DNA from 3 places in the Gilliamella sp. B3127 genome. Region 3 is predicted to be linked to each of the others. Evidence: riboswitches for the same ligand, from Rfam matches in the RefSeq annotation. Region 3 holds a riboswitch; each other region holds the start of a gene.
The links. A riboswitch is a leader RNA that binds a small molecule or an ion and turns the genes downstream of it on or off. The one in region 3 is predicted to bind thiamine pyrophosphate.
Positions count from the first base shown of each region.

Region 1 (10,726 bases), on a different contig from region 3:
ATATAAATAATCCCCCTATTACGATAATTATCATACTAATCATTTTTAACCAATTGGTTATCGGTAATTGATAGTTGGAGTGACTAAATTTAACACTCAGCTTTCTATCATTTCTATTTATTTTCTGCATCAAGCTGATAAAAACAATACAGCAAACCAATTGCACGCAAGATAGTAATGCGGCTTGTAATAGATCAAAGTCTCGCACCGCTTGATAAATAGCCACTTCCAGCGTGGTGTATTTTGGACCCCCACCCAATGCAAGCACTATGGCAAAACTCGAAAAACAGAGCATAAAAATAAGTGCTGCCATAGGCAATATTTGTCTACGAAGTAACGGCCATTCAAGTAATTTAAAATAGGTAAATGTTGAAAAATTAAGTTGTGCCGCTAACTGTCTTTGTTCTATAGCAACACTGTTTAATGTTTTGTAAAAGAGCACACAAGCATAAGGAAAATTCAAAAAAACATGCGCCAACAAAATACCTTGCAAGCCATAAATGGGAAATGAAAATGGGATATGCAGTACTTGGCAAATGTAAGCCAGTAAACCTTGTTGCCCATATACCGACAACAACCCTGTCACAACCACCAAAGCGGGTAAAATAAAGGTAATTGGCATTATTTTTATCAGTAACTTTTTACCTTTAAAATCAATAAAGGAGAGCGCCTTAGCCATTAATATTGCTGATGCCAGCGAAAGTATTGTCGATAACAAAGCTTGATAAAAAGTGATCCAAACAATATGAAGCACATAACTATCAAGATAAATCGTCAAATTTCCTGACTCTAAGGCAAATCGCCAAATAGCAATAAGTGCCGAGCTTAAAATGATGAGTATTAAGCTCGCCGCACTCATTCCGGGTAATAACGATTTAAATTTCAACATTGGCGATACGGATCTATTTACTAATTGCCGATTGCCATTCTCGAATCCAAGCTTTTTGATGTTTTTCAATCTCTGCCGGCTCAAATTCTAACGATTTATTGACTGAATTAATTTGCGCAAAAGCATTAGGTAGATCCGTTTTGATAATCGGATACATCACATTTTTCTCAGCAAATTGGTGTTGGACTTCAGGTGTCAGCAAATAACGTAAAAATTGGCGCGCTAGGTCAATTTCTTGACTGTATTTAATAATTCCGGCTACTTCAACTTGACGATAGTGCCCTTCATCAAAAATAGCTGCTTCGTAGTGATGCTCGTTTTCATTAATGATATGTGCCACTGGCGATGTACTGTAACTAAGTACAAAATCCGCTTCGCCTTTTAAAAACATACCATAAGCTTCGCTCCAACCTTTGGTGACTGTCACCGTGTTTTTAGCGATTTGTTGCCACGCTTCTGCTGCTTTATCACCATAAACTTTTTTTACCCAAAATAGTAAACCAAGTCCTGGTGTACTGGTTCTTGGATCTTGGTAGATGATTTTCCAACCGGCTTTATTTTCAACCAGTTCATGTAAAGAATGAGGTGGATTTTTGACTTTGTTATTATTGTAGATAAAAGCAAAATAACCAAAATCATAAGGCATAAAACTATCATCCCACCAATTGGTGTTAAGATTGTCAGGTTTAGCGATTTGATGAGGAATAAGAATATTCGCTTGTTTGGCTTGCTCTAATAAATTGTTATCTAACCCTAAAATAACATCTGCATTCGTTTTATCGCCTTCAAGGCGAATACGATTTAAAACCGACACACCATCACCTAATGTCACAACCTCAAGTTGGCAATTGCACTGGGCTTCAAACCCTTTTTTGATTGCCTCACCGGGTCCCCATTGTGACATAAATGAATTATAGCTATAAACCGTCAAAGTGGGCAGTTCTGCATTGACTAATGGGCTAAAAAGTGAAAATAGAAAAATAACAGGTAGTAAAAAGTTTTTACGAAACATTTTGCCTCCAAAGAAATAGGTAAAAGACAAAAGGTTTGAGCAGATATAATAACTCAAATCCCTCCGCTGGCATTATCCAGTTCAGGTTCGACGAGTTATGTCAGTCAATCTGACACTCTCAGCCCACTAGGGCACCCCGTTGAGAACGACATTAGTTTAGAGGGTGAAGGTATAATTGTAAATAGTTACCTTCAACGGTTGCCTGCAAACTTATCTATGATTTTGGAAGAGAGTAACTGCGCTTGATCAAACTGATAGCTTTATAAAATTTCCGCTTAGCCCCATTTGTAATCGGAAAATCGATTTCTTGCTCATTTAAGGGTTGAGTGAGTTTTGCATATTCATTCAAAAAGATATTTTCACCATAATTATCATACTATTTTGTCAATTGTGAATCTGAGTTCTTGCAGATGACCTTGAGCAAACACCGAAGTTGAAAAGAGCAAAAGGATATTGATAATCAGGTAGTTAAATAAATTTCGGCACCTGTTTTCTCTTTATTTTTTTATCTATTTTATAATTGAGTTGATAGATTACATCTAAATAAAAAAATTTTCGTTTATAAAAGAATCAGCTATTTACTTGTCCTTAACTAATCCCACAGTGACAATTTATCAATTTATCAGTATTATATTGGGCATTTTATTTTAAACGATTAGGTTCAGTGTGAATATTCAACAACTATTAACACAACGTGTTTCTCAAGCAATGATTATGGCGGGTGCTGATAAAAACTGCGACGCTTTAATCAAGCAATCAGCTAAAGCCCAATTTGGTGACTACCAAGCAAATGGTATCATGTCTACCGCTAAAAAATTGGGAATGCCACCACGAGCATTAGCTGAAAAAGTTTTACAACATCTTGATATTGATGATATTGCCGATAAAATCGAGATCGCCGGTCCTGGTTTTATTAATATCTTTTTAAAAGATAGTTGGATTGCTGAACAAAACGAAGTCGCGCTAAATAGTGATAAACTGAATATTACTTTACCAGCCAAACCACAAACTATTGTGGTTGATTACTCTGCACCAAACGTAGCAAAAGAGATGCACGTCGGCCATTTACGCTCAACTATTATTGGTGATGCTAGTGTCCGAGTATTAAGCTTTCTTGGTCATAATGTTATCCGTGCCAACCATGTTGGTGATTGGGGAACCCAATTTGGGATGTTAATCGCCTACCTTGAAAAAATGGAAAACGAACATGCCAACGATATGGAACTTTCAGATTTAGAATCGTTCTATCGCGCAGCAAAAAAACATTACGACGAAGACGAAGCCTTTGCCGAAAAAGCCCGTAATTATGTCGTAAAACTCCAAGGTGGTGACCAATATTGCCGTGAAATGTGGCGAAAACTGGTGGATATCACCATGACACAAAACATTGCCACATATAAACGCCTTAATGTCACCTTATCGGTTGAAGATACAATGGGCGAAAGCATCTATAACAGTATGCTACCAGGCATTGTTGCCGATCTAAAACAGAAAAAATTAGCGGTTGAAAGTGACGGTGCCATCGTCGTCTTTTTAGATGAATACAAAAATAAAGAAGGCGAACCAATGGGCGTTATTATCCAAAAACGTGATGGTGGCTATCTTTATGCAACAACCGACATTGCCTGTGTAAAATATCGTTACGAAACACTCCATGCTGAACGTATTTTATATTATACCGATTCACGTCAACACCAACATCTAGAACAAGTTTGGGATATCGTGCATAAAGCGAAATATGTACCAGAATCCTTAAAACTTGAACACCACATGTTTGGTATGATGTTAGGTAAAGACGGCAAGCCGTTTAAGACTCGCTCAGGTGATACCGTAAAATTAAACGACCTGCTTGACGAAGCAACAGAGCGTGCAGAAGCACTAATTAAAAGTAAAAATCCCGATCTTTCACCAACAGAACTTGCCAAAGTGATTGATGCTGTGGCGATTGGCGCAGTGAAATATGCCGACCTATCCAAAAATCGTACCACCGATTATGTTTTTGATTGGGATAACATGTTGTCATTTGAAGGCAATACTGCACCATATCTACAATATGCCTATACACGCGTACTGTCGGTGTTTAGAAAATCAAATATCAACGAAGATAGCTTAACTGGTAATATCAATTTAGGCACGGACAAAGAGCGAACATTAGCAATTCGATTAATTCAATTTGATGAAACCGTTTCAACCGTTGCTGCAGAAGGCACACCGCATGTGCTGTGCGCCTATTTGTATGATATCGCCACCCTATTCTCTAGCTTCTATGAGCACTGCCCAATTTTGGCAGCCGAAAATGAAGACTTGAAACATAGCCGTCTAAAACTGGCATCTTTAACAGCAAAAACCCTTAAAACCGGTTTAGATATGCTTGGTATTAAAACGGTTGAAAAAATGTAACAAAACCAGCCACCGATATTGTTCAATATCGGTGGTATATCGACACTTAAAAACATCTTAAAAATTTCAGCGTTTAAAATTGAGGGGAGTTTTATAAAACGAAATTTATCCCCCCAAAAAAATCCTCAACTTTTTGATATAAAAACACAACTAAACACCACAGCTTAAAGCTGGATTATTCATATAAAACAACATTAAAAAGTAGGATTTAGCCCCCCCAAAACCCCGCTCCTCAACTTTTTTTGATTATCATTTTCCGCTCTTCTTGATCAAAAAACGTCCACGCAACAAAACGGCTAATTTTTTGTCCTTGAGCCATAGAGACAATTTTATATTCAGTTGCCACTTTTAGTTGTTTTTTTATTTTGCTTAGCGTCTCTTTTTTCGATACCAATGAGGTAAACCACAGGCATTGCGTTTTGTATTTGATACTCTCTTTTATCATTTTAGAGATAAATGCACTTTCTCCCCCTTTGCACCAGAGTTCAGCGTGTTGTCCACCAAAGTTGAGGATGAGATTATCTTTCGTTGAATTTACTTTTCCCAACTTTTTAAGTTTAGTGTAAGCACTTGCATGTGCTTCTTGTTCGGAGGCGTGAAAAGGTGGATTGCATAGGGTGGCTAGGTAAAATTCTTTAGGTTGAATGATATTTTCAAAAATAGCTTCGTTGTCAGGTTGTAAGCGACATTGTAATGTGTTTTTTAATAGATCATTAGATTGTGCTATCAATGAAGCAACTTTTATTGATGTTGGATTGATATCACTACCCACAAATGACCAACCATACTCTGCACAACCAATAATTGGATAAATAATATTCGCCCCAACCCCAATATCTAAAATGCGAACCTGTTTACCTGTAGGAATTTGGTCATCTTGCGCTAACAGATCGGCAAGATAGTGTATATAATCTGCTCGCCCCGGAATTGGCGGACATAGATAGTTGTCAGGAATGTCCCAATACGAAAGTTGATAATAGTGCAATAATAGCGCTTTATTTAGCATTTTGACCGCAGTAGGATCAGCAAAATCAATCGTTAACCGTCCATATTGATTAGGCTTTACAAAATTAGATAGCTCGTTCAATGTTTTGATAAGTAAATCAAATGGATAACCATTAATGTGTTTATTGCGGTGGTGTAAAGCTGTTTTTTTGATTGATTGCATGGATGATCCAACATAGAGAATTAATCACTATTATAACGTTTTTGAGCATATTTGTGAAAATAGCGAGAGATTTTATGCTTCAAAAACCCCGCTCCTCAACTTTTTTTATAATCGTTAAGTTATACGATTGTGGATGATTCGAAAATTAATTTTGAATTTGTTATAATCATCCACTTTAAATCCAACCGATAATACAATGAAAAATCTAAAAAAGTTTTTGATATTCCCTTTTTTTAGTTTAATGCTTATGTCTTTTGATTCCTATGCGAGTGAGTTTAATGGACAGGCGTTATCATTACTTTGGGTGATCCCTTTCGTTGGAATTTTGTTATCGATTGCTTTATGTCCACTATTTTTAGCCCGATTATGGCATTATCACTACGGTAAAGTTGTTGCCGTTTGGACGTTATTATTTTTGGGGTTTGCGCTGGTTTCATTTGGTTTAACGACAACAATTGAACTAACAGTACACGCCATTGTTCAGGAGTATATTCCTTTTATATTATTACTTTTGGCTTTGTTTACGGTTTCCGGTGGCATTCTGATTAAGAGTGATAAAATCAGCACACCAAAATCCAACGTTATTTTACTGATGATTGGCGTTGTGCTTGCTTCAATTATGGGAACAACTGGCGCTGCGATGTTGATGATTCGTCCACTACTTCGAGCTAATCGTCAACGGCAGTATGCTGTACACACGGTAATATTTTTTATCTTTTTAGTTGCCAATATTGGCGGTGGATTAACGCCTTTAGGCGATCCACCATTATTTATTGGTTTTTTAAAAGGTGTCGATTTTTTCTGGACAGTTAAGCATATGCTGTTGCCTGTTGTGTTTACATCAGGGTTATTGCTAATTATTTATTATTTTATCGATCATTACTATTACGTTAAGCAGTATGGTGTGAATAGCAATCCAATTAGTGCTAAGCCTGTTAAGTTATATGGTCTAAATAATCTTGTATTATTATTGGCTATTATTGCTAGCGTGATTTTGTCTGGTGTGTGGCATTCATCGATAAGTTTCACTATTTTAGGTTCACAAATCGCATTACAAAATTTAGTTCGTGATGGTCTTTTTATTGCTATTACGATAATTTCAATAATGATTACCCCAAAACAAGTTCGAGCAGGCAACGAATTTAATTGGGAGCCGATAAAAGAGGTTGCTAAGTTATTTATTGGGATTTTTATTACTATTGTGCCTGTGCTAGCGATTTTACGTGCGGGTAATGATGGTGCGTTGGCTTCGGTCATTTCATTGGTGACTAATGGCCAAGGAGCACCAATAAATAGTATGTATTTTTGGTTATCAGGATTGCTATCCGGATTTTTAGATAATGCACCAACTTATCTGGTCTTTTTCAATCTTGCTTCGGGTAATGCTAGTAGCTTAATGACGACGTTTGAAAGCACTTTACTGGCTATTTCAATGGGCTCGGTATTTATGGGCGCTTTAAGTTATATTGGTAATGCCCCTAACTTTATGGTTAAAAGCATTGCGGACCAAAAAAAAATCAATATGCCTAGCTTTTTTGGTTATATGAAGTGGTCAATCGGGATTTTGATTCCGGTTTTTATTATTGATAATTTGGTGTTTTTTGTGTTTTTTTAAGAAATGACTCTTCTCAGAATTCCCCAAGTAAAGTGCATATTATTTTTACTTGGGGTGAATGTTAATTAGTCTTATTTAAAAGAAATATTTAAAACGGACCCTTGCGCCATAACGATTATCGTTACCTCCTCCTTGTTTTTCATCGCGCTCTAATCTAGATAAGTAAGTCCCTAAATAGATATTGAAGTTATCCATATCCATCACATTTGAAATTAAGTATGAGGCATTGACAGTATGTAATTTATATTTACCTTTAGCATAAATTTCACCATCACCTCGATAATTTGTATTAAATGCTTTTATATCATTGGCAGCATAGATGTAACCAAGACCAATACCTTTCCAAATACCATTGATACCCGCGGTAAAATCTTTTTCTTGTTCGGCATCTAAATAGGAGATGCTGCTATTGAGCAGTAATCCCTCAGATGATTTATCAAAATCACCTGCACTATTCCAACTCATCGTTAAGCCATACCCATTATGTTTTGACTGATCATGCCATTTGCCGTTTATATCATGATAACCATAAGCGTTATTAACAACATTACGCTCCATTGCTAGAGCTGCTGATATATCATTATTTCGGTAGGATATGATGGGACGTAAGTAAACGACGTTTTTATCTTTTTGCAATTTATATCCATGATAATGGCTATGATCAAATAAGGAGGTACCATCTTTTACCATTGCATTAACTTGCAAGTTCAAATCCCCCAACTCTTTGGTTAATTCGATTGCACCGCCGTTACTGCTACGCCCTCTACCCTCTTTCATCATATAGATGTAACCAAAACCATCACTATATAAATCGTTGGCAGTATTGCCAGAATATTCTATGAAGGTATCTTGCCCAAGTGGGAACATGTCGTAAGCTTCATAGCGACCAATTCGTAGGCGCCAATCATCTTTTTTACCAAAATAGAAACTAGCATCATCTAGGTTAACTTTACCTCCCATATCAGCAAGCGGTTGCACCGAGAATCCTGCATAGTTCTGATTCGCTAATTCTCTTTTCCCATCCAAGCCGAATAAAATACGGCCATTTATATCCCACTGATCTGTGTCATTAGCATCAAAGTCTTTGTTTGCCGATGTTCTAAGTGAGGTTAACTGCTTTTTTTTGCTTGCAGCATCAATATTAAATTCGACATCGCCATAAAGTTTAAGTGTTCCTTGTTCGGTCTGCCATTCAATGGATGCTAATGCGGATAAAGAATAGAAACAGCAGACTCCAGCTATTATTTTTAATTTCATCGTTATTTCCTTTTAATGTAAATTGATTAAACTTTTTGTTCATCATTAAGATTTCTGGCATCTAATTCAGCTCGAATTGAAGTATAACTGTCATCAAGTTTGTAGAACTTAGCTATCCAAATCATCGAGGCAATAATTAAAATGGCAGGTAAATATAAGTAACAGAGTTTGATTGCAAAAAGCGCACTTGGTTCTTGAACTGCATTGGCAACATATCCACCAGATGAGAGTAAAAAACCGGTAATAGCACCAGCACCAGCCATCGCCACTTTGCCAAAGAATCCATTGATTGATGTCAAAATTCCGGCAGTATTAATACCGGTTTTCCATACACCATAATCAACCGGGTCAGCCTGCATTGAAAAATAGATAGCAAGGCGTTGCCCAGCACCGAGTGATAAGATAACCGCGCCGATGATAAGACCAAGATGATTCACGCCCGATAACATCATTATTCCCATACCAATTAAGTTGATAGCGCTTGAAAATAGATAGACATGTCGTTTTTTCATCTGATTGGCTAAGAATGGTACGGTAAGTGTGCCAATTAAGGGAACGAAAGTTGATATTCCCGCAATTATTGCGGTAAGGTTTTCGCTTTGTACGTAATAGTTGAAGAAATAGACTAAGGAGCCAGTTTGTAAAAAGAATGCGCCCCACATAAGAAAGATGTTAGTTGCAAAGATTTTCCATGGGTTGTTGTCTTTTAAACCTTTCCATGCTCTAGTTAAGGTCATTCGCTCTTGTTGTATAGTGATTTTTTCCTCAACATTTTTAAAACTGACTATCAGAAAGAAAGTCGCAATAATCCCAAAAACAATAGCGGTATATAAAAAGCCATGTGTTTGATCACCATTTCCCAATGTCGCAACTAGCGGTAATGTTGCAACTGCAACAATCGTTGAACCTAAGGAACCTAATAAAATTCTTACTGAAGATAAGGTTGTTCTTTCTAATGAATCTGCAGTTAAAAATGGCAACATTGCACTAAATGGTATGTTGACCAAGGTATAGATAAAAGAGAGGCAAAGATAGGTGATAAAGGCATAGATTAGTTTACCTGTCGTACCAAAATCAGGCACATAGAAAACTAAAATGCACAATATGCCAAACGGTATTGCGCCGATTAATAGCCATGGACGACAACGTCCCCAACGTGTGGATGTATTATCGATAACTAAGCCCATTAAGACATCAGCAACACCATCAACCAGCCGGGTAACTAAAAACATTAGACCGACATAATAAGCGGGTAGTGCCATTACGTCCGTATAAAAATACATAAGATATAATGAGATTAATTGCCATACTAAATTACAAGATAAGTCAGCGATCCCATAACCTATGCGTTGCCGCCAAAGAGAAAATAATGAATTGACCATTTTTTTATTCCTTATAAATTTTTAGTTAAAGTTTATTTTGTCGAATAAACCAAGCCGGTGTGCAACTCCAAGCATGACAGTAGCTATTGATGATTTTGCTACCATACGGTGAATAATTAAGGTCGTTTGGATCAAACAATTCCCAAAATGTGTCTGCCCCAAATTCGACCATTTTTCCCCAATATGCTTTAATCTCATCAATGGCTTGTTGTTTCATGCCTGTTTTGAACAAGGCTAAGATGTAGTGATGTCGTAAGTAAGGCGTGTTCATGCCGATTTCTGGTGGAGTTGTTATTAATTGAGTTAATAATTTTTGTTGATGAGCTAAATCGCCTACATCAGCTAAAACCATCCAAATTTGTGTGGCGAAACTAATTTGTTTTTGTTCGCCGCTGGTGTAAAAACCGGCTTGCTCGTCCCATAATGTTTGTGCTGCTCTTTTAACCAAATCTAATTTTTGGTTAAGCGCCTGAGTTATATCAGGTTGAAAATGTTGGGAAAGTCGACATGCTTTGTCTAAACAGTAAATTAAAACACCTTGAGAAGCGCCTTGTTTATTGAGTTTTTCGTGCCAATCAATAAATGACCACCAATCATCACTATCTTGAACTAATCCTTGCGCGTCACAACGTTTTAGATTTATTTCAATTTGCTGTAATGCGATCGGCCATAGCTCTTTAACCGTTTGTCGATCATTAGTTTGATTAAAGTAGTCGTAAAGGACATCGACAAAAAGAAGTGAGTAATCAAATAAGAACGTATCGTCAGCAATAATGTCAGGTTTAACAAAGACATTAGATGAAACCAGACCATCTTCCCGACGATGGCTAGCAAAGAGGTATAAGCATCTGCGGACTAAATCGTGCTGTTGAAAAGTGACGTTGTTCACTAGGGCTTGTAAGCGTAAATCGCCTAACCACAGTCTTCTATCTCTTTTCGGACCATCCTCGAATACGTCTTGCATACAATTTCGAAGCGTGTGAATGGAGACTTGATCTATCTT
Region 1 covers NZ_JAFNNI010000001.1:477,779-488,504, reverse strand. The annotation lists gene thiP (thiamine/thiamine pyrophosphate ABC transporter permease) at 1-889, opposite strand, end outside; gene thiB (thiamine ABC transporter substrate binding subunit) at 903-1,901, opposite strand; TPP riboswitch at 1,942-2,050, opposite strand; gene argS (arginine--tRNA ligase) at 2,568-4,301, shown strand; gene rlmF (23S rRNA (adenine(1618)-N(6))-methyltransferase RlmF) at 4,534-5,469, opposite strand; gene J3U00_RS02150 (sodium:proton antiporter) at 5,717-7,084, shown strand; gene J3U00_RS02145 (carbohydrate porin) at 7,160-8,341, opposite strand; gene J3U00_RS02140 (MFS transporter) at 8,368-9,723, opposite strand; gene J3U00_RS02135 (hypothetical protein) at 9,749-10,726, opposite strand, start outside.
Region 1: linked by a shared signal. The riboswitch ahead of thiB (thiamine ABC transporter substrate binding subunit) and the one ahead of tenA (thiaminase II) in region 3 are both predicted to bind thiamine pyrophosphate.

Region 2 (10,726 bases), 400 kb from region 3:
TGTCGTTGATGAAGATCATGATAAATTGCAATCTTTGCAAGAGCGTTTTGATTTACAAGTCATTTGCGGTAAATCATCTTACCCACAAGTATTAGAGAGTGCTGGCGCGGAATCAGCCGATATGTTAGTTGCCGTTACCAATTCTGATGAAGTAAATATGATGGCTTGTCAGATTGGGCATGTGATGTTTAATATTCCACAAAAAGTTGCTAGAATCCGTGCTCCTGAATATAACGATGAAAGATACCCATTCTTCAATAAAGATTGTATCAACATCGATCATATTATTGCTCCTGAAAACTTAATTACAAATCATATTAGCCAATTAGTTCAATATCCTGGTGCTCTACAGTTTGCTTCGTTTTATGATAATCGTGTCTGTTTGGTTGCTGTAACCGCTTATTACGGTGGTGCGTTAGTGGGGAGCGAACTATCCGAACTTAAAGAGCATTTACCACATGTCGAAGCGCGTGTTGTTGCTATTTATCGTCAAAATCGTTTTATTCGTCCAATAGGTTCGACTTTAATTGAAGCTGGAGACATGGTTTATTTTATTACCCCTCCCCTCAATATTAAAGCAGTAACCAGTGAACTACAAAGGCTAGAAAAACCTTATAAACGTATTATTATTAGCGGTGGTGGTGGCGTTGCCATTGCTTTAGCTAAACGTTTAGAGAATGATTATCAAGTTAAGTTGATTGAACGTAATGCAGAAAAAGCTGAATTAATAGCTGAGCAGTTAGTTAATACCACCGTGTTACATGGTGAATCATCAGACCAAGAATTATTATCGCAAGAGCAAGTCGAGTTAACCGATCTGTTTGTGGCGGTCACTAGCGATGATGAAGCCAATATTATGTCATCTATGCTGGCAAAAAGAATGGGGGCAAAAAAAGTCATCGTTCTCATCCAGCGACAAGCCTACTTAGAATTGATTAACGATAGTGTTATTGATATCGCGATTTCACCACAACATGCCACTATTTCAGAACTACTAAGCCATGTTAGGCAAACGGGTGTAGTTAAAGTTGTCTCATTACGCCAAGGTGAATCAGAAATTGTCGAAGTAGTTGCTCGTGGTGAAGCCGAAAATTCAAAATTAGTCGGTAAAAATATCAACAGTTTAAAATTACCTTCAGGTGCTACGATTGGTGCCGTGGTTCGTGGTGAAGATGTAATTATAGTAAATACGGATTTAATGATTGAAGATGGCGATCATTTAATAATTTTCTTACCGGATAGACGCGCCATTAGTGATATAGAAAGATTATTACAATAACTTGTTTAATTTTTAAACTCAGTTCATAATAGATTCAATTTTATCCAAATTTGTTATTTAGACTCGGGGTGTTTTTTGTTAGAGCAAAAAACTGAGAATTTACCCGTTGAACCTGATCTGGATCATGCCAGCGTAGGGAAGTCTCTGTCTTAATTACCGCTTTTGACACATTCTTCCCTTAATATTATTTATTAGATAAGGAAAGAATATGTCGGTCATTAAATTATTTTCAAATCAAGATGCCATTCCTTTTATTGAGCAAGTTCATCAGAAGCGACCTTTAATCCATTGTATTACCAATGATGTGGTACAAAATTACACCGCTAACATTCTTTTGGCGATTGGGGCTTCACCAGCGATGGTGGTAGCTGAGCAAGAAGTTGAGGACTTTGTTGCCATTGCAAATGGTTTGTTAATTAATATTGGTACGATCAATAGTCATAGCGCTAAAAGCATGTTACTAGCCGCCGCAAAAGCTAATCAAACTCCTTGGGTATTAGATCCTGTCGCAGTTGGAGCTGCCTTGAAATATCGTACTGAAATTGCTAAGCAATTATTAACATTTAAACCGACAGTTATTCGAGGAAATGCTTCAGAAATTCTAGCATTAAGTGGTCAACAATCATCATCAAAAGGGCCTGATGGGCTGGATTCTACTGATTCTGCATTAAATGCGGCAATGCTATTAGCCAAGAAATATCAAACCATTGTTGCAATAACAGGTGAGACCGATTATGTCACAGATGGTGAGCAGGTTTATAGCATTGTTGGGGGTGATATCGCGCTAACACAAGTAACTGGTACTGGTTGTTCATTATCTGCGATTGTGGCAGCATTGATTGCAAGTTCTGAAGATCATTTAAAGGCTACTGCTTCAGCCTGCTTTATGATGAAAAAAGCGGGTGAATTCGCTAATAAACAGCAAGGGCTAGGTACTTTTGCTATGTCAATTATTGACCAACTTTCTCTTTTCACCACAAATAAGGATTTTTGATGAAGAAGCAACTAGATTTAACACTTTATTTAGTACTTGATCCAGTACTTTGTGATGGCATAAATGGTATGGTTAATACCACTAAGTTTGCAGTTGAAAATGGTGTTACTGCCGTTCAATTACGTTCAGAACAAGAATATTCAGGTAGAAATTGGTATAAAGCCGCCCAAGCTTTAAAAGAAGTATTAATCGACACTCAAGTTCCACTATTGATTAATGATCATATTGATATAGCTTTAGCTGTCGATGCCGATGGTGTTCATGTTGGACAAAGCGATCTACCTGTCGAAGTTGCACGAAGATTAATTGGAGAAGATAAATGGATAGGGCTTTCAGTCTCTAATTATTCGCAACTTGAGCGTGTTCCTTGGCAACTAGTCGATTATCTAGGTATTGGCCCTATCTATCCAACCCCCACCAAAAAAGATGCAGCAGAAGCAATAGGCATCGCCCAATTGACTGAACTTGTTAAAGCAAAACAATGCCCTGCCGTTGCGATCGGTGGTATCGGTGTAAACAATTTAACTGAAGTGATTCAAACTGGCATTGAAGGTATTGCCGTTGTATCCGCAATTTGCGGGCAAGGAGATATTGCTAAGGCCACATCTGATTTGATTAGAAAAATAAGACAAGCAAGATAGGAAATTAAACCATGACAACAGTTTCATTAACTATAGCTGGTAGCGATCCTAGTGGCGGTGCAGGTATTCAGGCCGATTTAAAGGCCTTTTCAGCGCTTGGCGCTTATGGGATGTCAGTCATTACTGCTTTAACCGCACAAAGTACACAAGGTGTTAATAGCATATACCCGGTGCCACCCGAATTTGTTGAGGCTCAATTTAACACACTATATCAAGATATCCATATTGATAGCGTTAAAATCGGTATGCTGATGAATAAAGAGATTGTAACCACGGTTAATCATCTATTAAGCAATAATCCTATTACCAATATTGTTCTTGATACGGTAATGATAGCCAAAGGGGGGCATCCTTTATTGAGAAATGATGCCATTACCGCTATTCGAGAATTGCTATTACCATTAGCCACCATCATCACCCCTAACCTTCCAGAAGCAGCAGCATTACTTGATTGTCATGAGGCACAAAACGAAGATGAAATGCAACAACAGGGTTATGAGCTACTCAAATTAGGCTGTCAGGCAGTATTAATGAAAGGGGGACATTTGCCAAGTCAAGAAAGTCCGGATTATTTAATCACGCCAACAAAGATCATCAGAATGGCATCACCACGTATCCAAACTAAAAACACACATGGTACAGGTTGCACATTATCCGCAGCTATTGCAGCATTACTACCAAAATATGAGTTAGAAGAAGCCGTTAAACAAGCAAAAAAATACCTACAAGGTGCCATTGAAAATGCAGATAATTTGAAAATTGGTAAAGGAATTGGACCTACTCACCATTTTTATCAATGGTGGGACACCGCAGGAAAAGGCTAGAAAGCTAAATGTGGTATTTTCGGCAAACGCTATTTTCAACAGCTATATACTTCATCGACAATCCGTGCCAATGAAGTATATGAAAACTTTTTTAGTGCATTATCTAGTAAAATAGAGGCTATTGGATATTTGTATTATCTAGTATTTAAGCGATTGTCTTAATCGTTTAAAATGAGAAATTGTAAATAGTATTGCCTTAATACGAAATACCCACAAACTCAAACCCCGCTTGATCAACGGCTTGAATTGCAGCTTCTTGTGAGATAGTACCACCTTCTATATCAACTTCATGTTTCGCTAAATCAACAGTCACTTTAGCTTTAGGATCAATATCATTAATTGCTTTAGTAATGGTTTTAACACAATGTTGACAACTCATATTATCGACGATTAATTTCATCATTATCCCCTTTTGTTATCTATAATTCATCTAGTGCAACGTTGGAACATCTATAATTAAAATAAATTTGTCTGCCATATAAAGTATAGTGATTATATTACGCCAATAAGCCTACAAAAAAAACACCTCAGAATAATGAAAATTTATAAGATTTATATCTGTTATTAATAAATCGTAATGATTGAGCGTTTCTGCTCCTTTATACTCAAATAAACCATGGTGCCAAGAAAAATAAGAAAGGTTATCCTTCAAGAATAAAAATTGAATAACAGAAATAATCGACTTATACAAAATTAGATTGTATATTTATTCATCTATGTGGTTTTGATAACAAAGTTAGTTTTTGTTTTTAAATATAATTTTAACTTAGATGTATAGTTCCATTTTTATTTTTTTCTCATAAACGATATTCAGGTTAATTAGGAGCCTAAAATGCAGCATATTATGGAAACGATTAGAAAAACAGAACAAGAATTTGTTGATATTCGACATCAGATTCATAAACATCCTGAGTTAGGTTTTGAAGAGAAAAAAACCAGTGATTTAGTTGCAAATAAGCTATCTGAATGGGGCTATGAGGTTCATCGTGGTCTAGCAAAAACTGGCGTCGTTGGTGTTTTGAAAAATGGCGCTAGTAATAAGAAAATAGGTATTAGAGCTGACATGGATGCATTACCTATTGTTGAAGCTTCGGGTAAACCTTGGAGCAGTGTTAGCCATGGTAAATTCCACGGTTGTGGTCATGATGGGCATACCACTATTTTGCTATGTGCAGCTAAATATCTTGCCGAAACACGCAACTTTGATGGGACTTTACATGTCATTTTTCAACCAGCTGAAGAGTTGTTATATGGTGGGAAAGTGATGGTCGATGAGGGTTTATTTAAACAATTTCCTTGTGATGTGATTTTCGGTATTCACAATATGCCCGGATTTAAGGAAGGTCATTTTTATTTTAAAAGCGGTGCTCTTATGGCTTCATCCGATACGATACATATCACCATCAAAGGGAAAGGTGCTCATGGAGCCATGCCTGAGCGAGGAATTGATGCGACGCTTGTTGCTTGTTATATTGGCATTGCTTTACAAAGTATTGTTTCCCGCAATGTTTCACCCTTTGAGAAAGCTGTTATCACGATTGGTTGTATTCAATCTGGAGAAGCCCCCAATGTGGTGAATAGCGATGCATTGATGAAGCTAACCGTCAGAGCATTAGATAATAATACCCGGACTTTATTGCTCAAGCGTATTACCGAAATTGCCACTTCGCAGGCGGAAAGTTTTGGCGCCTCAGTTAAAATCGAACATATCAATGGTAGCCCTGTTTTACATAATGGTGCTAATGCAACAAAATTTGCATTAGAAGTTGCTCAGAAATTAGTCGGTAAAGATCGTGTTCATGATAATTGCCATCCTTTTATGGGCAGTGAAGATTTTGCTTTTATGTTAGAGAGCAATCCAAATGGTTGTTACATGATTATCGGCAATGGAGACGAACCAGGATTTTGTAGTGTTCATAATCCTGGTTATGATTTTAATGATAAATGTATTGTTCCTGCTGCGTCATATTGGGTTGCATTAACTGAAACATATTTAAGTAAATAAGGATAAATCGCTTCTATGTCTGGTTTAAATATGTCAACTTCAAAGAATTCTAGCACCAAGCAAGTTAAAAGTTATAACCGGTTAACATTAGGTATTATATTAGGAGTTATTACTTTTTGGCTGTTTGCTCAATCAATAGTCAATGTTGGACTGGCTGTTCAGCATACTGTTGGTATCACTCCAGCCTCTTTTAATTTAGCAGTAAGTTTGACTGCACTTTTCTCTGGCTGCTTTATTGTGGTTGCTGGTGGTTTAGCTGATCGCTTTGGACGAGTTCGTTTTACTTACTTTGGTTTTATTTTAAGTATTATTGGTTGTCTTTGTTTGATTTTCGCCCAAGGAGAAATATTATTTACCTTTGGACGCATTATTCAAGGCTTATCTGCAGCCTGTATTATGCCATCGACTTTAGCATTAGTGAAAACCTATTATCAAGGCAAAGATCGTCAGCGTGCATTGAGTTTTTGGTCGATTGGATCTTGGGGCGGCTCGGGCACTTGTGTGCTTGCTGGCGGTGCAATAGCGACTTATTTAGGTTGGCAATGGATCTTTATAATCTCTATTATCTGTGCTGTATTAGGTATGCTTTTGTTGAAAGGAACTCCTGAAACCAAAATTGAAGATCCTTCGAGTCTGTCAAAATTTGATTATGTAGGGCTATTTGTTTTTGTTATTACGTTAGTTTCATTAAATCTTGTGATAACCAAAGGTTCTACTTTTGGATGGACTAGTCTAACAACATTATCGTTGGCTACCGTTTGTTTTGTTTTTATGATTTTATTTTTTGTTATTGAAAAAAGTAAAGCGAGTGGCGCTTTCATTGATTTTGCATTATTTAAAAATATCCCTTACCGTGGTACTACCTTATCCAACTTTATGCTAAATGCTGTTGCAGGCACGTTAATTGTGGCCAGCACTTATACCCAACAGGGGCGAGGGTTTACCTCTTTCCAAAATGGATTATTAACTATTGGTTATTTAGTTTCGGTTTTATGTATGATTCGTGTTGGTGAAAAAATCTTACAAAAGGTAGGTGCAAAAAAACCAATGTTAATGGGACCGTTAATTACTGGTTCCGGAATTGCATTGATGACGCTGACATTTTTACCAGATATGCTTTATATTATTTCAGTATTAGGTGGCTACATTTTATTTGGTCTTGGTTTAGGTTTTTATGCGACACCTTCGATTGACACAGCAATTTCTAGCGCCCCTGAAGATAAAGTTGGTATTGCATCAGGAATATATAAAATGGCAAGTTCATTAGGCGGTGCTTTTGGTGTCGCCATTTCAGCATCAATTTATGCTGCAGTTATTGCCAGTGGTCAAAGTATAGCAACTGGTGCAGCAATTGCATTATGGATTAATGTCGGATTTTGTCTGTTATGTTTTATTTCAATTTTATTTTTAGTTCCAAATAATGCCGGCAAAAATAAATAGCTTAAGTTAATTTTTAATTCTTAAAACACTTCATAGGGATATGACTTTTTATTTATATCCCTATATTTCTAACCAACATTATGTTCAGCTTATTTACCAATGCAAAATGAGCTGAATATGCGCCCTAGTAGATCATTGGAGGTAAATTCGCCAGTAATTTCACTCAATGACTCTTGCGCAAGCCGAAGTTCTTCTGCTAATAGTTCGCCAGCATGAAATGTTGTGAGCTGGTATTTACCATTATTTAAATGCTCTGCTGCTTTTTCAAGTGCTTATAAATGTCAGTGATAAGCCAAAAGTCTCATCCCGTGCTACTCATAAAACACATTACCTGTTTGATATAATCACATATTTAGGTTAATAGCTGATCCTTTTCGTACTAATTGAATGAGGGAATAGCCATAACGAGTACAAATCTACTTAACCGTCATTGCACAAAACATTAAATGACATTTTACTCAAAAAATCTTTAAACAAAAAAACTCTCGAACTTATGGTTAATTATGTCAAATAATGATTATTGAATTGTGATATTAGGACTTTTTTAACGATTAATTTTTAATATTTGATAAGATCCTGTCGCATATATCACTCCACTTATAACTAAAAGGGCTCCAGCTAACTGTAATAAATTGGGTATTGTACCGGTTATAAAAGCGAGTAATAAAGTAAAAACAGGTACGAAATTGAAAAACAATGAAGTATTAGCTGCACCGAGTTCTTTTATCCCAACATTCCAAAATAAATATGCTAATACTGAACCAACAAGTCCCATATAAATAAGAATAATTTGATTGTATGTTGAAATTTCTTCAATCTCTTTTATTAAGTCACTTTGATAAAAAGAAAATACAACTATTCCTATAGTACCAAATAACATCGTAAAAGCTGTTGTTTGTAATGGTGTCGAATCGGATATAAATCTACGACATCCAACAGTGTAGGTTGCCCAAGCCAGATTTCCCAATAAAATAATCAAATCACCACGAGTAAAATGTAATTTAAATATATTATTTATATCACCATGGCTTATCACTAAAATTACACCAATCAAGCTGATCAACATCCCTACAGTTTGTGGCAATGAAACACGGTGTTTTTCTGTAATTGATGATATTAATATGGTTGTCACTGGCGATGTAGCCATAATAAGTGCACCATTTAAAGCGGATGTAGTTTGTAACCCGATAAAAAAGGCTAAATTGAAGCCTGTAATGCCACATAATCCAAGTAAAATTAATGGTTTCCAATTTAATTTAAATGCATTGATGTTGCCTTTATCTTTAATGATCATAAAAACAAAAATAGCTAATGTTGCAATAATAAAACGTTCAGAAGCTGCTGTAAGTGGCGATACGGAAGAGACAACTATCGAACCAGCATTAAAATTAGTTCCCCAAAAAAAGGTTGATAGTATAACAAGTAAAATTGTAATTTTTTTTTTCATTTTAATCTCTATTTTATTCATAAAAAGGCATCTAATGGTATCAAGTTAGTCCACGTTGCTTAAGGTAGGTCAATAACTGATAGATTTTGATTTTATGAATAATTCATTCATAGTACAATAAACAAAAAAACAAGGTTAAATTTCAAAAATGAAATTATCATTAGATGATTTGGTCATTTTCGTTAATGTAATCAAAGAAGGTAGTATTGTTAAGGCATCGCATAAACTTTGTATGCCTTCACCAACTATAAGCAGACGTCTAACTCAATTAGAAGAGGCTATTGGCGGTCTTTTGATGCATAGAAGCAGTAGGAAGATCACCCTAACGACATTAGGACAAATGTATATTGCTAAATTTACTACCTTAGTTGAGGAGTTTGTTGAAACAGCTGAAGATTTGTATGATTTTAACCAAAAGTTATCCGGAACAATAAGAATAACTGCACCATTAAGCCTAACACATCAATGGTTTGGAAACTGTGTGTTTTCATTTATGAAAACATACCCTGATATAAAAATAGATTTAATGGCTACGAATCAGATAGTTAATTTAGCCGATATGAATATAGATATTGCCATACGCGTGGGAGATTTGACCGATAGTGATTGGATAGCAAAACGAATACTATTGTCGAAAAATATTTTGTGCTCATCCAAAGATTATTTAGAACAAATACCTATATGTACACATCCCATTGATTTACTCGATAAAAATTTAATTAATATAAGTCATAACTTAAGCTGGTCACTCACTAATACCACAAATAAAGAATATTATGAGGTACAAGCAAATCCTTATTTGATTATGGATGATACTGAACTAATAATTGACGCAACCAAAGCAGGAATGGGGATATGTTTTGTTCCATCTCAGTTTGTTCAAAAAAGTTTAGTTAATGGAGAGTTAGTGCAAGTGTTACCTAATTGGACCGGTAGCATTCGACCTATCTCTTTAATATTCAAGGATAGAAATTATATGCCAAACAGAGTGAAAGTTTTTAAACAATACATTGAAAATTATGTAAATTTAATGCTTTAGAATCCATACCTAAACGATTATCTCTCGTATTTACTGAGTATATTTTTTATCTTTTTTTGAATAACACTGAATTATTCCAGACATTACAGTAGTTCAACTCTTCTATGTCTTTATGTTCAAAAACCAAAACAACTGAATTCTGGTTTTTGACAAGTATTAGCTCGTTAACTGTAAAACTTGAATTATTTACCAATACAAAATGAACTGAATATTCTTCCTAATAAGTCATCAGATGTAAATTGACCAGTGATTTCACTCAGAGATTCTTGAGCTAATCTGAGTTCTTCCGCTAATAATTCGCCAGCATGAAATGTTGTGAGCTGGTATTTACCATTATTTAAATGCTCTGCAGCTTTTTCAAGTGCTTGTAAGTGTCGTCGACGAGCTAAAAAGCCCCCTTCTGTACTACTAGTAAAGCCCATTACCTGTTTAAGATGATCACGTAATAAGGTAATACCTTCTCCAGTTCGTGCTGATAGTTGGATAAGGCAATAACCATTTTGTTCACTATAGCCTAATGGTTCACCTGTTAAGTCTGCTTTGTTTCGAATAACGGTTACTGGCATATTTTTAGGCAAGCGTTCAATAAATTCTGGCCAAAGTTTTTCTGGGTTGGCCTCATTGGTTGTTGTGCTATCAACCATAAATAACACCCGATCCGCTTGGTCAATTTCTTGCCATGCCCGTTCAATACCGATTCGTTCTACTTCATCGCTGGCTTCTCGTAGTCCGGCAGTGTCAATGATATGCAAAGGCATACCATCGATATGAATATGTTCACGCAAAACGTCACGTGTTGTCCCTGCTATGTCAGTAACAATAGCCGCATCACGACCGGCTAATGCGTTAAGTAAACTTGATTTACCCGCATTAGGTCGACCGGCAATGACAACTTTCATGCCTTCCCGCAGTAATGAACCTTGTTTGGCTTCATGACGAACTTCATTTAATCGTTGAATAACTTGGTCAAGCTCTGCTTCTATTTTTCCGTCAGATAAAAAGTCTATTTCTTCTTCAGGAAAATCAATAGCTGCTTCTGTAAAAATACGCAAATGAA
Region 2 covers NZ_JAFNNI010000002.1:464,668-475,393, forward strand. The annotation lists gene trkA (Trk system potassium transporter TrkA) at 1-1,279, shown strand, start outside; TPP riboswitch at 1,334-1,435, shown strand; gene thiM (hydroxyethylthiazole kinase) at 1,488-2,273, shown strand; gene thiE (thiamine phosphate synthase) at 2,273-2,914, shown strand; gene thiD (bifunctional hydroxymethylpyrimidine kinase/phosphomethylpyrimidine kinase) at 2,926-3,738, shown strand; gene J3U00_RS05190 (heavy-metal-associated domain-containing protein) at 3,935-4,141, opposite strand; gene J3U00_RS05195 (M20 aminoacylase family protein) at 4,571-5,743, shown strand; gene J3U00_RS05200 (MFS transporter) at 5,759-7,183, shown strand; partial or broken gene J3U00_RS05205 (tRNA uridine-5-carboxymethylaminomethyl(34) synthesis GTPase MnmE) at 7,273-7,455, opposite strand; gene J3U00_RS05210 (DMT family transporter) at 7,728-8,630, opposite strand; gene J3U00_RS05215 (LysR family transcriptional regulator) at 8,779-9,669, shown strand; gene mnmE (tRNA uridine-5-carboxymethylaminomethyl(34) synthesis GTPase MnmE) at 9,852-10,726, opposite strand, start outside.
Region 2: linked by a shared signal. The riboswitch ahead of thiM (hydroxyethylthiazole kinase) and the one ahead of tenA (thiaminase II) in region 3 are both predicted to bind thiamine pyrophosphate.

Region 3 (10,726 bases):
ATGCGGATTAGTTGCCGCTAAAGTTGGTATGGACAAAGCCATAGAAATGGCGAAGAAAAATGGCGTTGCCGTAGTCGGAATTCGTCGAATGTCACATAGTGGCTCGCTTTGTTACTTTACCGAAATGGCAGCTAAACAAAACTTAGTCGCCATATCCATGTGCCAATCTGACCCAATGGCGGTTCCATATGGTGGCGCGGAAGAATTTTTTGGAACCAACCCAATCGCATTTGCAGCACCAACGAACGACGAACGGATTGTCTCATTTGACATGGCAACCACTGTCCAAGCTTGGGGAAAAGTCTTATACGCCAGATCAAAAGGCGCCTCCATTCCCCCAACATGGGCGGTTGATGAACATGGTGAACCAACAACCGATCCCCACAAAGTAAACGCCCTACTACCAATAGCCGATGCCAAGGGTTATGGGCTAATGATGATGGTCGATGTACTTTCAGGCATATTACTTGGCTTACCATTTGGTAAAAACGTTTCATCAATGTATGCGGATCTATCCCAAGGGCGCAACCTTGGTCATCTGCATATTGTGATCAACCCACAATACTTTGTTGGACTCGAAATCTTTAAACAAACCATGTCAGCTATGCTTGACCAACTAAAACAAACCAAACCAGCCAAAGGCAATAGTGAAATCTTCTTTCCAGGCGAAAGAAGCAAAAAACGTGAAGCCGATTACTTAAAAAATGGCATAGAGATAGTAGATGATATCTATAATTATTTAATTAGTGATGATATTCATTACAATCGTTATGATCATAAAAATAAATTTGCCGAATAGTATCAAGGTTTCAAAAACCCCGCTCCTCAACTTTTTTTGAGATAAAACACCACAAAAATACCCGCCTAGGCGGGTAATTTAAACGTCGCTAAGCCACAAAATCGCTTTTTTATAGCTCAACCACTTTGACTTTTCTAGTCAGCTATCTATTTTAATTCTTTCGTTCTTACCTTATGCAAAGCCCAGAGGCGTGTGAGTAATAGCTATCTGTGGTCATCCTAGCCACTCTGCCATCAGTTATTCTTACAACAAAAAAATAAGGAAAACGACCACCACTACCATACTCATCGCTAGTCCAGAAGTACGATTTGTTGAAGCCAGCGTAATAACGGGTCATATCACCCCACTCAGTGAAAAAACCGGCACCAATATAACGCTGGTAATAATTATCACGTGAGCGAGGTCTAGCTCCAACGGAGTTGTGACAGAGCGTTTCTGAAACGCTATTAGGACAAGATGCATTTGTTAAATCCCTTACCATAGGCATACCGTAACCAAGACTTCTACACCAAGATCTCATAGAATCATAACTCCGATCACCATAACCTCGGTTGACGAACCACCGCTTTATAGTAAAACCATATTTAACAACAGGATTACCTTGACTGTCTTGACCGACCAACTCGAAGGTCTGAGGCAAAGTAGGTATAGAAATACGACCAGGATTGGCTGAATCATGCTGGGATTCGGTAGCGAAAGGACCAGTTAAAGTAACGCGTACACTTGTAGAAGTAGAATTAGACATTGTGACTGTGATCTCCCCCTGAGAAACAGGAGACCAAGACAACGCCTGATTACCCCCGCCAATAAGTAAATCAAAGTACAATCCATTAGCACCAGTAGTAGGAAAGTTTGAAGCATAGCGTGATGGGTCAGTTGATTGAGGAAGAAAACCATTATTTTGGTCCCATATCCTGGAAAGACCAGAATATGGATATGAACCTAAACTCAGACTAGGTCTGGCAAAACAAACCACCGGCGTAGCTTTAGGATTCAAGAAATAAGTCACACTACTTTCATTGAAAGATCGACTATTAGGAACCCCATAACGTGTGGATAATGTACCACCAGTACTGGATAATGTAACGCGATAAGGTGCCTTACAAATCTCTGGCACAGTACTACGTGATACAGCTTGATTGTTTTTATCAACGATAGATAAACTTAAACGACCAGTAGCACTAACGCCAGAATCTCCATCATCATCACCCCAATAATTATTAGGTGGACCGATAAGAGTACTTAAATCGACTGAATTTGTATCAGTAGGAACGAACATACGAATATCAGCAAAACTCTGACCCGCAGCCGGCAAGGCGATTGGTGCTGAAGAAGATGAAGTATTGGTTGAAGGTGTATATTTAATTCCGTTAGATAGCGTAATCCCAAGCAGACCGTTAGCATCAACCGCACGTGTACGACCACCGTCGAAAGTCAGATACGGTGCACTACCCTGTATCGCATTCCTAGTTGTCTGTGATGTCAATGCGTGACCAGAAAAAGGAAGGAAAAGAGCCACGAAAAAAACAATCTGCCGGGATAATTTGGGAAAGGATCGAAAACAGAATCCGGAAAACGATCGGAAAAAAGATCGAGAAGAGGATCGCGGAAGCGATCGCGCGAAAATTCGCAGAATTTCACTTGATTGCGTGGAAAAATAAGTTTTATTGAAAAAATTAAACTGGGAGCTGGAGTTAGATGAATTTAAAAGATAGGTTTGGCAGGTTGGCTGTTGGCTGTTGGCTGTTGAAAATTATAATGCATTTTAGACTATCCTGTCAAGTAATTTTTTGATTAATTTAAAATTTTATACGTTTTTGTCAAATTTTAGCCTATTAGCTAAAACCTTGTAAAAAGTATAGTGATTGGAAAAACACGATGCAACACTTTTTTTCACTCATTTGCGTTAACTTTTGTAAATTGGATCTAAAAATGATCTAAGTTAAAATTGGTTATCTATTGTTTTAATTAAGTATATTATCATTACAAATCTTTATAATTAGAGCGATTGATCCTGAAAATTTTATTTTAGGGCTTAAAACAAGAATTTTGATCATTTAATAATTTTTAAGTGAAATTTAGAACCTCAAAAACCCCGTTCCTCAACTTTTTTTGACGGAAAAAAGAGTTTCTAAAAAGCACCATAGTTAGAGCGGAATTACTTATCTGAGACAACATTGCAAAGCAGAATTTAGCCCCCCCCAAATCCCGCTCCTCAACTTTTTTTGACGGAAAAAAAGTTTCTAAAAAGCACCATAGTTAGAGCGGAATTATTTATCTGAGGCAACATTACAAAGCAGAATTTAGAACCCCAAAAACCCCGTTCCTCAACTTTTTTTGCGATAGAAACCTCAAAAATAAACCCGCGGGTAATTCAAACGTCGCTAAGCCGCTTAATCGCTTATTACGATTTCTTCGACTATTTAATTTTTAAATACATATCCTCTCCCTTTACGAAAGGATTTTATGCAATAACTTATCTGATCATATTTCATCCATTCGTAAGTCTGAATTTTTTCTATATGATAGTTATGATCTCTTACTACATTTCTATTTTAATTAGTTTTTAATAGTTTTATAATCAATCCCCTCAACTTATTAAAATCTTCGATTTTTAATAAAAACAATGTGTTAATTAAGAGTAAATTTTCAACGCAAGGGAGTATTAACATGAATGATGGGTTAAAGCTAGAAAAAATAAAAGCCTTATTTGAAAAACTTGAATTACCTGATTTTAATAGCTCATCAGTAATTTATGGTTCTATCCACCCAAAACTTTGGAGATTTGCACTTTTTCAGGGCGCAGCCGCTTTTGATATTAAACACTACCTTATTTATTTTAAGTCCGATGAAATTATTTTAATTGGCTTAACTCTCGCTGGAGATTTAACGAATGATGTTATTCGAATCCCGGTGACGTCAATTTCAAATTTCAAGTTCAAAAAAGGCTGGATTACCAGCAAACTTGAATTTACTTTGGCTGAAAACAAAAGGTATCCATTTATAGTACCTAATTTTGTGTTCATCGCAAAATGGCAAAAGCCAAATTTAACCCATATTGTTTCCACCTATTTTAATCAATAATTAACTCAATTATCTTTTACCTATATGATGAAACATAATTACCTAATATATTGTATTATTGGGTAATTTAATTTCATTTTTTACGTTTAATGTGTGATGCAGTCCTTGCCCATATCGGGAATCTGTGAATTTAATTATAGTGCTTAGCGCTTTATAAAAAGTCCGTTTATGTTCTAACTTGCATATTTCTGTTTTCTAGTTTAATTTATCGTCACTAACCCATTCACTTTTTGAGATGAGACATGACGATATCATTTAAAGAGCAGCAACAACGGATCAATTTTGTTAAACAATTTTTTGCTGAGCAATTAGCTAATAATTTATCACTAATTGAAGTTCAAGCCCCACTTTTGAGTCAAATTGGTGATGGTGTTCAGGATAATTTATCTGGGACTGAGAAGGCGGTTCAGGTTAATATTAAGAGTATTCCTGATGCACAATTTGAAGTGGTTCATTCACTCGCTAAATGGAAACGTAAAATCTTGAGCCAACATAATTTTCCAGTTGGTGAAGGTATTTATACCAATATGAAAGCACTTCGCCCTGATGAAGATAAGCTCTCCCCTATTCACTCTGTTTATGTCGATCAATGGGATTGGGAAAAAGTGATTCGTCCTGAAGATCGGAATCTAGCTTATTTAAAACAGACGGTAGAGAAGATTTATAGTGCTATTAAGGCTACAGAAAAAGTGGTTTCAGAAAAATATCATCTTTCTTGTTTTTTACCAGAGTCGATCACTTTTATGGATAGTGAGCAGTTATTAAAACGTTATCCTAATTTGTCACCAAAAGAGCGCGAAAACGCGATTACTAAGGAGTTAGGCGCAGTATTTTTAATCGGTATTGGCGGTGATTTGTCAAATAAAGAAAAACACGATGTGCGCGCCCCTGATTATGATGATTGGAGTAGCGATAATGAGATGGGGTCTAAAGGATTAAATGGTGATATTTTAGTTTGGAATCCAGTTTTAAATAGTGGTTTTGAAATTTCGTCAATGGGTATTCGCGTCGATCCTGAGACGTTAAAGCGTCAATTAAAATTAACCAATAATGAAGATCGTCTCCAATATGCTTGGCATAAGGCATTAGCTAATGGTGATTTTTTACAGACAATTGGTGGCGGGATTGGACAATCTCGACTAACTATGTTGCTTTTACAACAACATCATATTGGGCAAGTCCAAGCAAGTGTTTGGGATGATGTAACCAAGCAAAACTATCAACAACTTTTATAATTCATGCTCAGCATGTTTTATCTAAAATGGTAAAACATGCTATTTACTAGTCACTTTTATCCAATGCCATTTGCCAAAAATTTATTTCCAATTGAGTCGCTTGCTTAAATATTTGGCTTAATTGTTTAAATCGGTTTTCACTGATATTAAGTAATTGTCCTTCTATCCAAGCAATTTCTTTTTGTACTGCTTGTTGAAACTCCTTACTAGCATACATCTCAATCCAAGAGCGATATGGGTTGTTTTCGTCCCAACCTTGAATCCAATTGGCAATCATGCCATACCCAATTAAACAGGGCGCCATCGCTATGTGTATATCTAATATATCGCCGTGTAATCCTATATCAAGCACATAACGTGTATAATCGCTATTGGCTTTGGCTTCCTTTAATGTGCTTAGTTCATATTCAGATATCTGCCATTTTTTGCAATATTCAATATGCAGATCGAGTTCAACTTCAACAATGATTTTTAAACTCTCTAATGATTGACGAATTTGAGCAATGTCGTGACTTTTATATACTGCAAGTCCCCAAGCTCGGGAAAAGTTGATTAAAAAAAGATAATCTTGTTTCAGGTAGTATTGAAAACAGGTTAAGTCTAATGTGCCTTTTCCTAATTGTTGAACAAAATCATGTTGAATATAGTGTTTCCACTCGCTTGATTCAATCAGTGAGTTAAATGATGGCATAATGACTCCTTTTTGACAAATTCGCTATAAGGAGTTAAACAGATTTCTATAATAGACGTGTTTTAAACTCCCTTCGTCGGTATTAACCGAATCAGGTTCAACGGGTATAATCTCAGCCTATAGCACCCCGGTTAAACAAATTATAAAATTTATAAAATGGTTACTTAAATTTCCGTTTATTCTGCTTTTTGTTCAGTTTCCTGAGATTCTGTAGAAGTCGGCTCTGGAGTTTGAACTTTTTCTACTGGTGCCGAAGCTGGCGTTTGAACTGGAGCGTTACTAGGGCTGTAGCACTCGACGGGTTGTGGTGTGATTTCAACAGGTGTTTCAGGCTCATCTTTAACTGATTTTGATGATGGTGTACGAATATAAACAATGCTTTGTTTACCTCGATCACATGATCCAACGATTTTACCTTCAATATTTTGTTCATCTTGAGGAACAAGTTTTAATAGGAAGCTATTTTCATTAACACCGTTATTTTTAATTTTTTCGGCGATATTTGCACTAATTTCGTCACAATTGGACGCAGATGCAATAACTGGGAGACCTAATAATAACACTACTGCTAACTTTTTCATGATCTTTCCTTAAGATTATCAAGTAACTGATGCATTATAAAACGATTGTTTAAACTGTCCATATCGTTTTGAATAACGCTGCAAATAAATTTTATCAATAGATTTGAAAAAGCTAGCTTAGTATAGATTTTTTAGTTAATTCTGCTCTTGGTGTTGGTTTTCAAGTAATTTTAATTTATCTAGAACCCATGAGCGAATATCGGATAATTCGGCTTCAGATAATTGATTTACAAAGTCTCTTTTTGCGTGGAGTTGTTTGCGATCTTCTTCAGTCAAAACCACACCTTTTAAATTTAATAATACCTCTTTACGGTACATTGAGTAGATAAAATCTTTTATCAAATCATCGGAAAGATTAATATCAGCCATGGTGATTTCCTTATTTTATAAAACTCATTTGTTAATCATCAAATTTAGTTAATCTTTGTATAAATAACATTCTGATAGATTTTGAAGATGAATCCAGCCTAAAAAATAGGCTGACTTTTACTATAGTCTAATCACTATTAGATAACAATAGTAAATCGATAAATTAGATTAATCGATTAAATTATTCACTTTATTATTTGATAAGTATTTAACAAACCTGTTGATAACTCAATAACAATATAATAATTAATAAGTTATATGCAAGATTAATTTTTAATCTTCTCTGATTTCTCAATTTTTGAGTAACAATTATCTAGCCTATTTCACAAGAATTGTGATTATAAAAAAATACAGCATATATTATGCTGTATAAAGAAAATATAAGGGAGTTAAAACAAGAATTTATAAAGCAGTAATAAACGCGGTTAAACCAAATAATACCCCTGGAAAATTAGCTATTGCAATTGGCCAATCCTTTTTTTGTCGTAATAAGCCATAACAGACCCATAATGAGCAGTTAATTGCTGCCGCTAAAGGTTGAGTTGGATTAGCTTTAAACCCATGAAGATTGTCGATAATTTGTGGGATATACGATACGTACATTCCTAATGATGCAAGTGTTGCGATAACACCCAAATAGTGAAAAGCTTTTGGAGAAAGATTCAAAATCAGCCTACCTGCTTATATATGAAAGGAGCAAATAATCTAACATATATAGCAAGTGAGTTAAATATTGGTGTACCGTAGTTTCAGATAATATTTTGTAAATAAAATGATAAGATTTTTTATGTGAATCTATTTTAAGTAATCGGATATGGTTTTTAATAATAAATGTTATTGCTACGAATGCCTTATATCAAACGAAAATTGTTATATCATATAATGTAGCTAATAAGGCATAAAAACCGCGATTTTTTGATAGTTTTGTGATTATTTAGCTGAGATTCAATCCAATAATGAGATTTGAAGTTTACCGATTAACCCTGCCTTGTTTGTCTAGGCAGTTATGATCTATTTATTAACGCCAAATACCTGTTAGAACAATCAATAAAAACTTAGTTCGCTTTATCTCATCAAATCTTTTGCAAAATGACCATAACTTAAACGTATAGCGCCAACTCGATCCCCAAAGTCGGTGCCTTGTGACACTATTATATGCTTTGCTAGTAATTGATTTAAAATAGCCAACTCCTGCGCCTGACTGCTAACGGGCAAATGGGCATATAGATGAAAACCGCCTGTGGGTATCTGGTAATTGATGTCACCTTTAAAATAGTCATCCAGCCAATCTATTAGTTGGTTAGCCTTCTGTTTTAATTGCTGGCGTAACCATTCTTGATGGGATTGGTAGTGATGAGTCAAATATTCTTCAGCTAAAAGTTGCGGTAATATACTTAATCCTGAGTCAATGTGATGCCTTATATTGGCTAGTTTTTCGATAATTTCTTTCGGTGCAATCATCCAACCAATACGTATGTTGCGACCAATATATTTGGATAATGATCCTAAATAGATAACTTGATTACTGGTATCATATTTTTTTATCGGGTCGATATGACTCTTTTGATCAAAAGTTAACCCACTATAAGCATCATCCTCAACAATACCAATACACTGCTTTCGACAAAATGCCAATATCTGTTTTTTTCGATGATTACTCATCACACATCCCGTTGGATTTTGAAATATTGGATTTAGAAATAACCATTTAATTTGCCGTTCTAAACTGACTTTTTGTAAACTCTCTAAGGTTATCCCTTCAGCATCACACTCAATACCATATAACCGCAAGCCTGCTGCTTGAAATAGTGGTAATGAATAGAAATATGAAGGTGATTCAATGCCTATTGCATCGCCAGGTTTTAATAATCCTTGAGTAATTAAAAAGAGGGATTGCTGCGTTCCTGAGGTTATTAAAATTTGATCGGTATCAACCATCATGCCAAATTGGTTCAACATATAATTGGCGATCTGCACTTTGAGTGTAGGTAGACCCAATTGCAATGTGTCGCTTTGCTTTTCATAAGCAACCATTTCATGAGACGTAATATTGGGTAACATTAATTTGGGCATCATATGAGTTGGTAAATCGCCATTAGCCAAATCACAGATGTTCGCCATTTGCTGACGAGTCTGAAATACTTTTTGTTGATATACGCTTTTGCGATTTTGATAGAAATGGGCTGGCAGTCGCCAGTTAATGGTGGAGTAAGCTTGAAGCCCCCATTTTTGATCATTAATAAAGGTTCCACTACCTTGCTTACGAACCAATACATTACGTTCAGTTAAGATATCAAGCGAATGGACAATAGTTGAGCGATTAACGTGCAGATTTTTAGCTAACTCTCGCTCTGATGGTAATCTCTCACCCGCTATTAATACCCCTTGTTCAATGTAGTTTTCAATCAACTGGATCACTTTTTTAAATAGTGCTCCGTCAAAAGCCGCTAATTTTTGGTTATTCCACATCGTCTATCAGTTTTTTGATTTATGCATAATTGGATGGGTTAATTATAGTCCAATTGGCTGTTTATTGTAGCAATTTTATTTTGAATAATACTTTATTTAATTAGGAGTAATCATGAAAACAGGTACACAAACAGTAAAACGTGGCATGGCGCAGATGCAAAAAGGCGGTGTGATTATGGATGTAGTTAATGCCGAACAAGCAAAAATTGCTGAGCAAGCAGGTGCAGTGGCTGTAATGGCTTTAGAACGTGTTCCCTCTGATATACGCGCTGCTGGAGGCGTAGCACGAATGGCTGAGCCAACAATCGTTGAAGAAGTGATGAAAGCAGTCACCATACCTGTTATGGCAAAAGCGCGAATCGGTCATATCGTTGAGGCACGCATTTTGGAGTCCATGGGCGTAGATTATATTGATGAAAGCGAAGTGCTGACACCAGCGGATGAACAATATCATTTATTGAAAGATGAATTTACCATACCTTTTGTTTGTGGTTGTCGTGACTTAGGCGAAGCACTGCGTCGAATTGGTGAAGGTGCTTCGATGCTACGCACCAAAGGTGAACCTGGAACAGGTAATATTGTAGAAGCAGTAAGGCATATGCGCCGAGTAAATGAACAAATTCGTTTAGTTGTTGGTAAATCAAAAGATGAGTTGATGACATTTGCTAAAGAGATTGGTGCACCTTATGAGTTGATATTACAAATCAAACAACTGGGTAAACTACCTGTTGTTAATTTTGCTGCTGGTGGCATTGCTACGCCTGCTGATGCTGCATTGATGATGCAACTTGGTGCCGATGGTGTGTTTGTTGGTTCAGGTATTTTTAAATCGCAAAATCCGGAAAAATTCGCTAAAGCAATCGTTCAAGCAACAACATATTTTGACGATTATCCAAGATTAGCTGAACTTTCAAAAGGATTAGGTGGAGCGATGAAAGGTATCGAAATTAGTAAATTAAGCGAATCTGAAAGAATGCAGGAGCGAGGTTGGTAATGAGCTCAAAAGCAAATAAAACCATTGGTGTGCTTAATTTACAAGGCGCAGTGACTGAACATTTAAATATGCTTGCAACTATTGATTTAGTCATCCCAATTGCAGTAAAAAAGCCCGAGGAATTGCGTCAAGTTGATGGTTTAATTATTCCGGGTGGTGAATCAACTGCAATAAGTCGTTTAATTCGGCAAAATGGCTTATTTGAATCAATCCAAGAGTTTGCCAAGCAAGGTAAAGGGATTTTTGGTACCTGCGCGGGTTTGGTGCTTTGCGGTAATGAAACAAGCCATAGCGAAGTTGAACAACTGGGTTTGATGGATATTGTGGTTGAACGTAATGGATTTGGTCGGCAAATTGCTAGCTTTGAGACGATGTTAGATATTGCACCTATTGGCCAGCAAGTTCCAGCCGTTTTTATCCGAGCGCCCTATATTGCTAAGGCGGGCAAGCAAGTCACACAACTTGCTTTTATTGATAATCATTGCGTAATGGCAGAGCAGAATA
Region 3 covers NZ_JAFNNI010000002.1:63,262-73,987, forward strand. The annotation lists gene allD (ureidoglycolate dehydrogenase) at 1-799, shown strand, start outside; gene J3U00_RS03425 (hypothetical protein) at 966-2,285, opposite strand; gene J3U00_RS03430 (hypothetical protein) at 3,470-3,883, shown strand; gene asnA (aspartate--ammonia ligase) at 4,126-5,118, shown strand; gene tenA (thiaminase II) at 5,165-5,809, opposite strand; TPP riboswitch at 5,861-5,949, opposite strand; gene J3U00_RS03445 (DUF1161 domain-containing protein) at 5,986-6,390, opposite strand; gene J3U00_RS03450 (hypothetical protein) at 6,526-6,759, opposite strand; gene J3U00_RS03455 (SemiSWEET family transporter) at 7,162-7,425, opposite strand; gene J3U00_RS03460 (PLP-dependent aminotransferase family protein) at 7,825-9,228, opposite strand; gene pdxS (pyridoxal 5'-phosphate synthase lyase subunit PdxS) at 9,338-10,222, shown strand; gene pdxT (pyridoxal 5'-phosphate synthase glutaminase subunit PdxT) at 10,222-10,726, shown strand, end outside.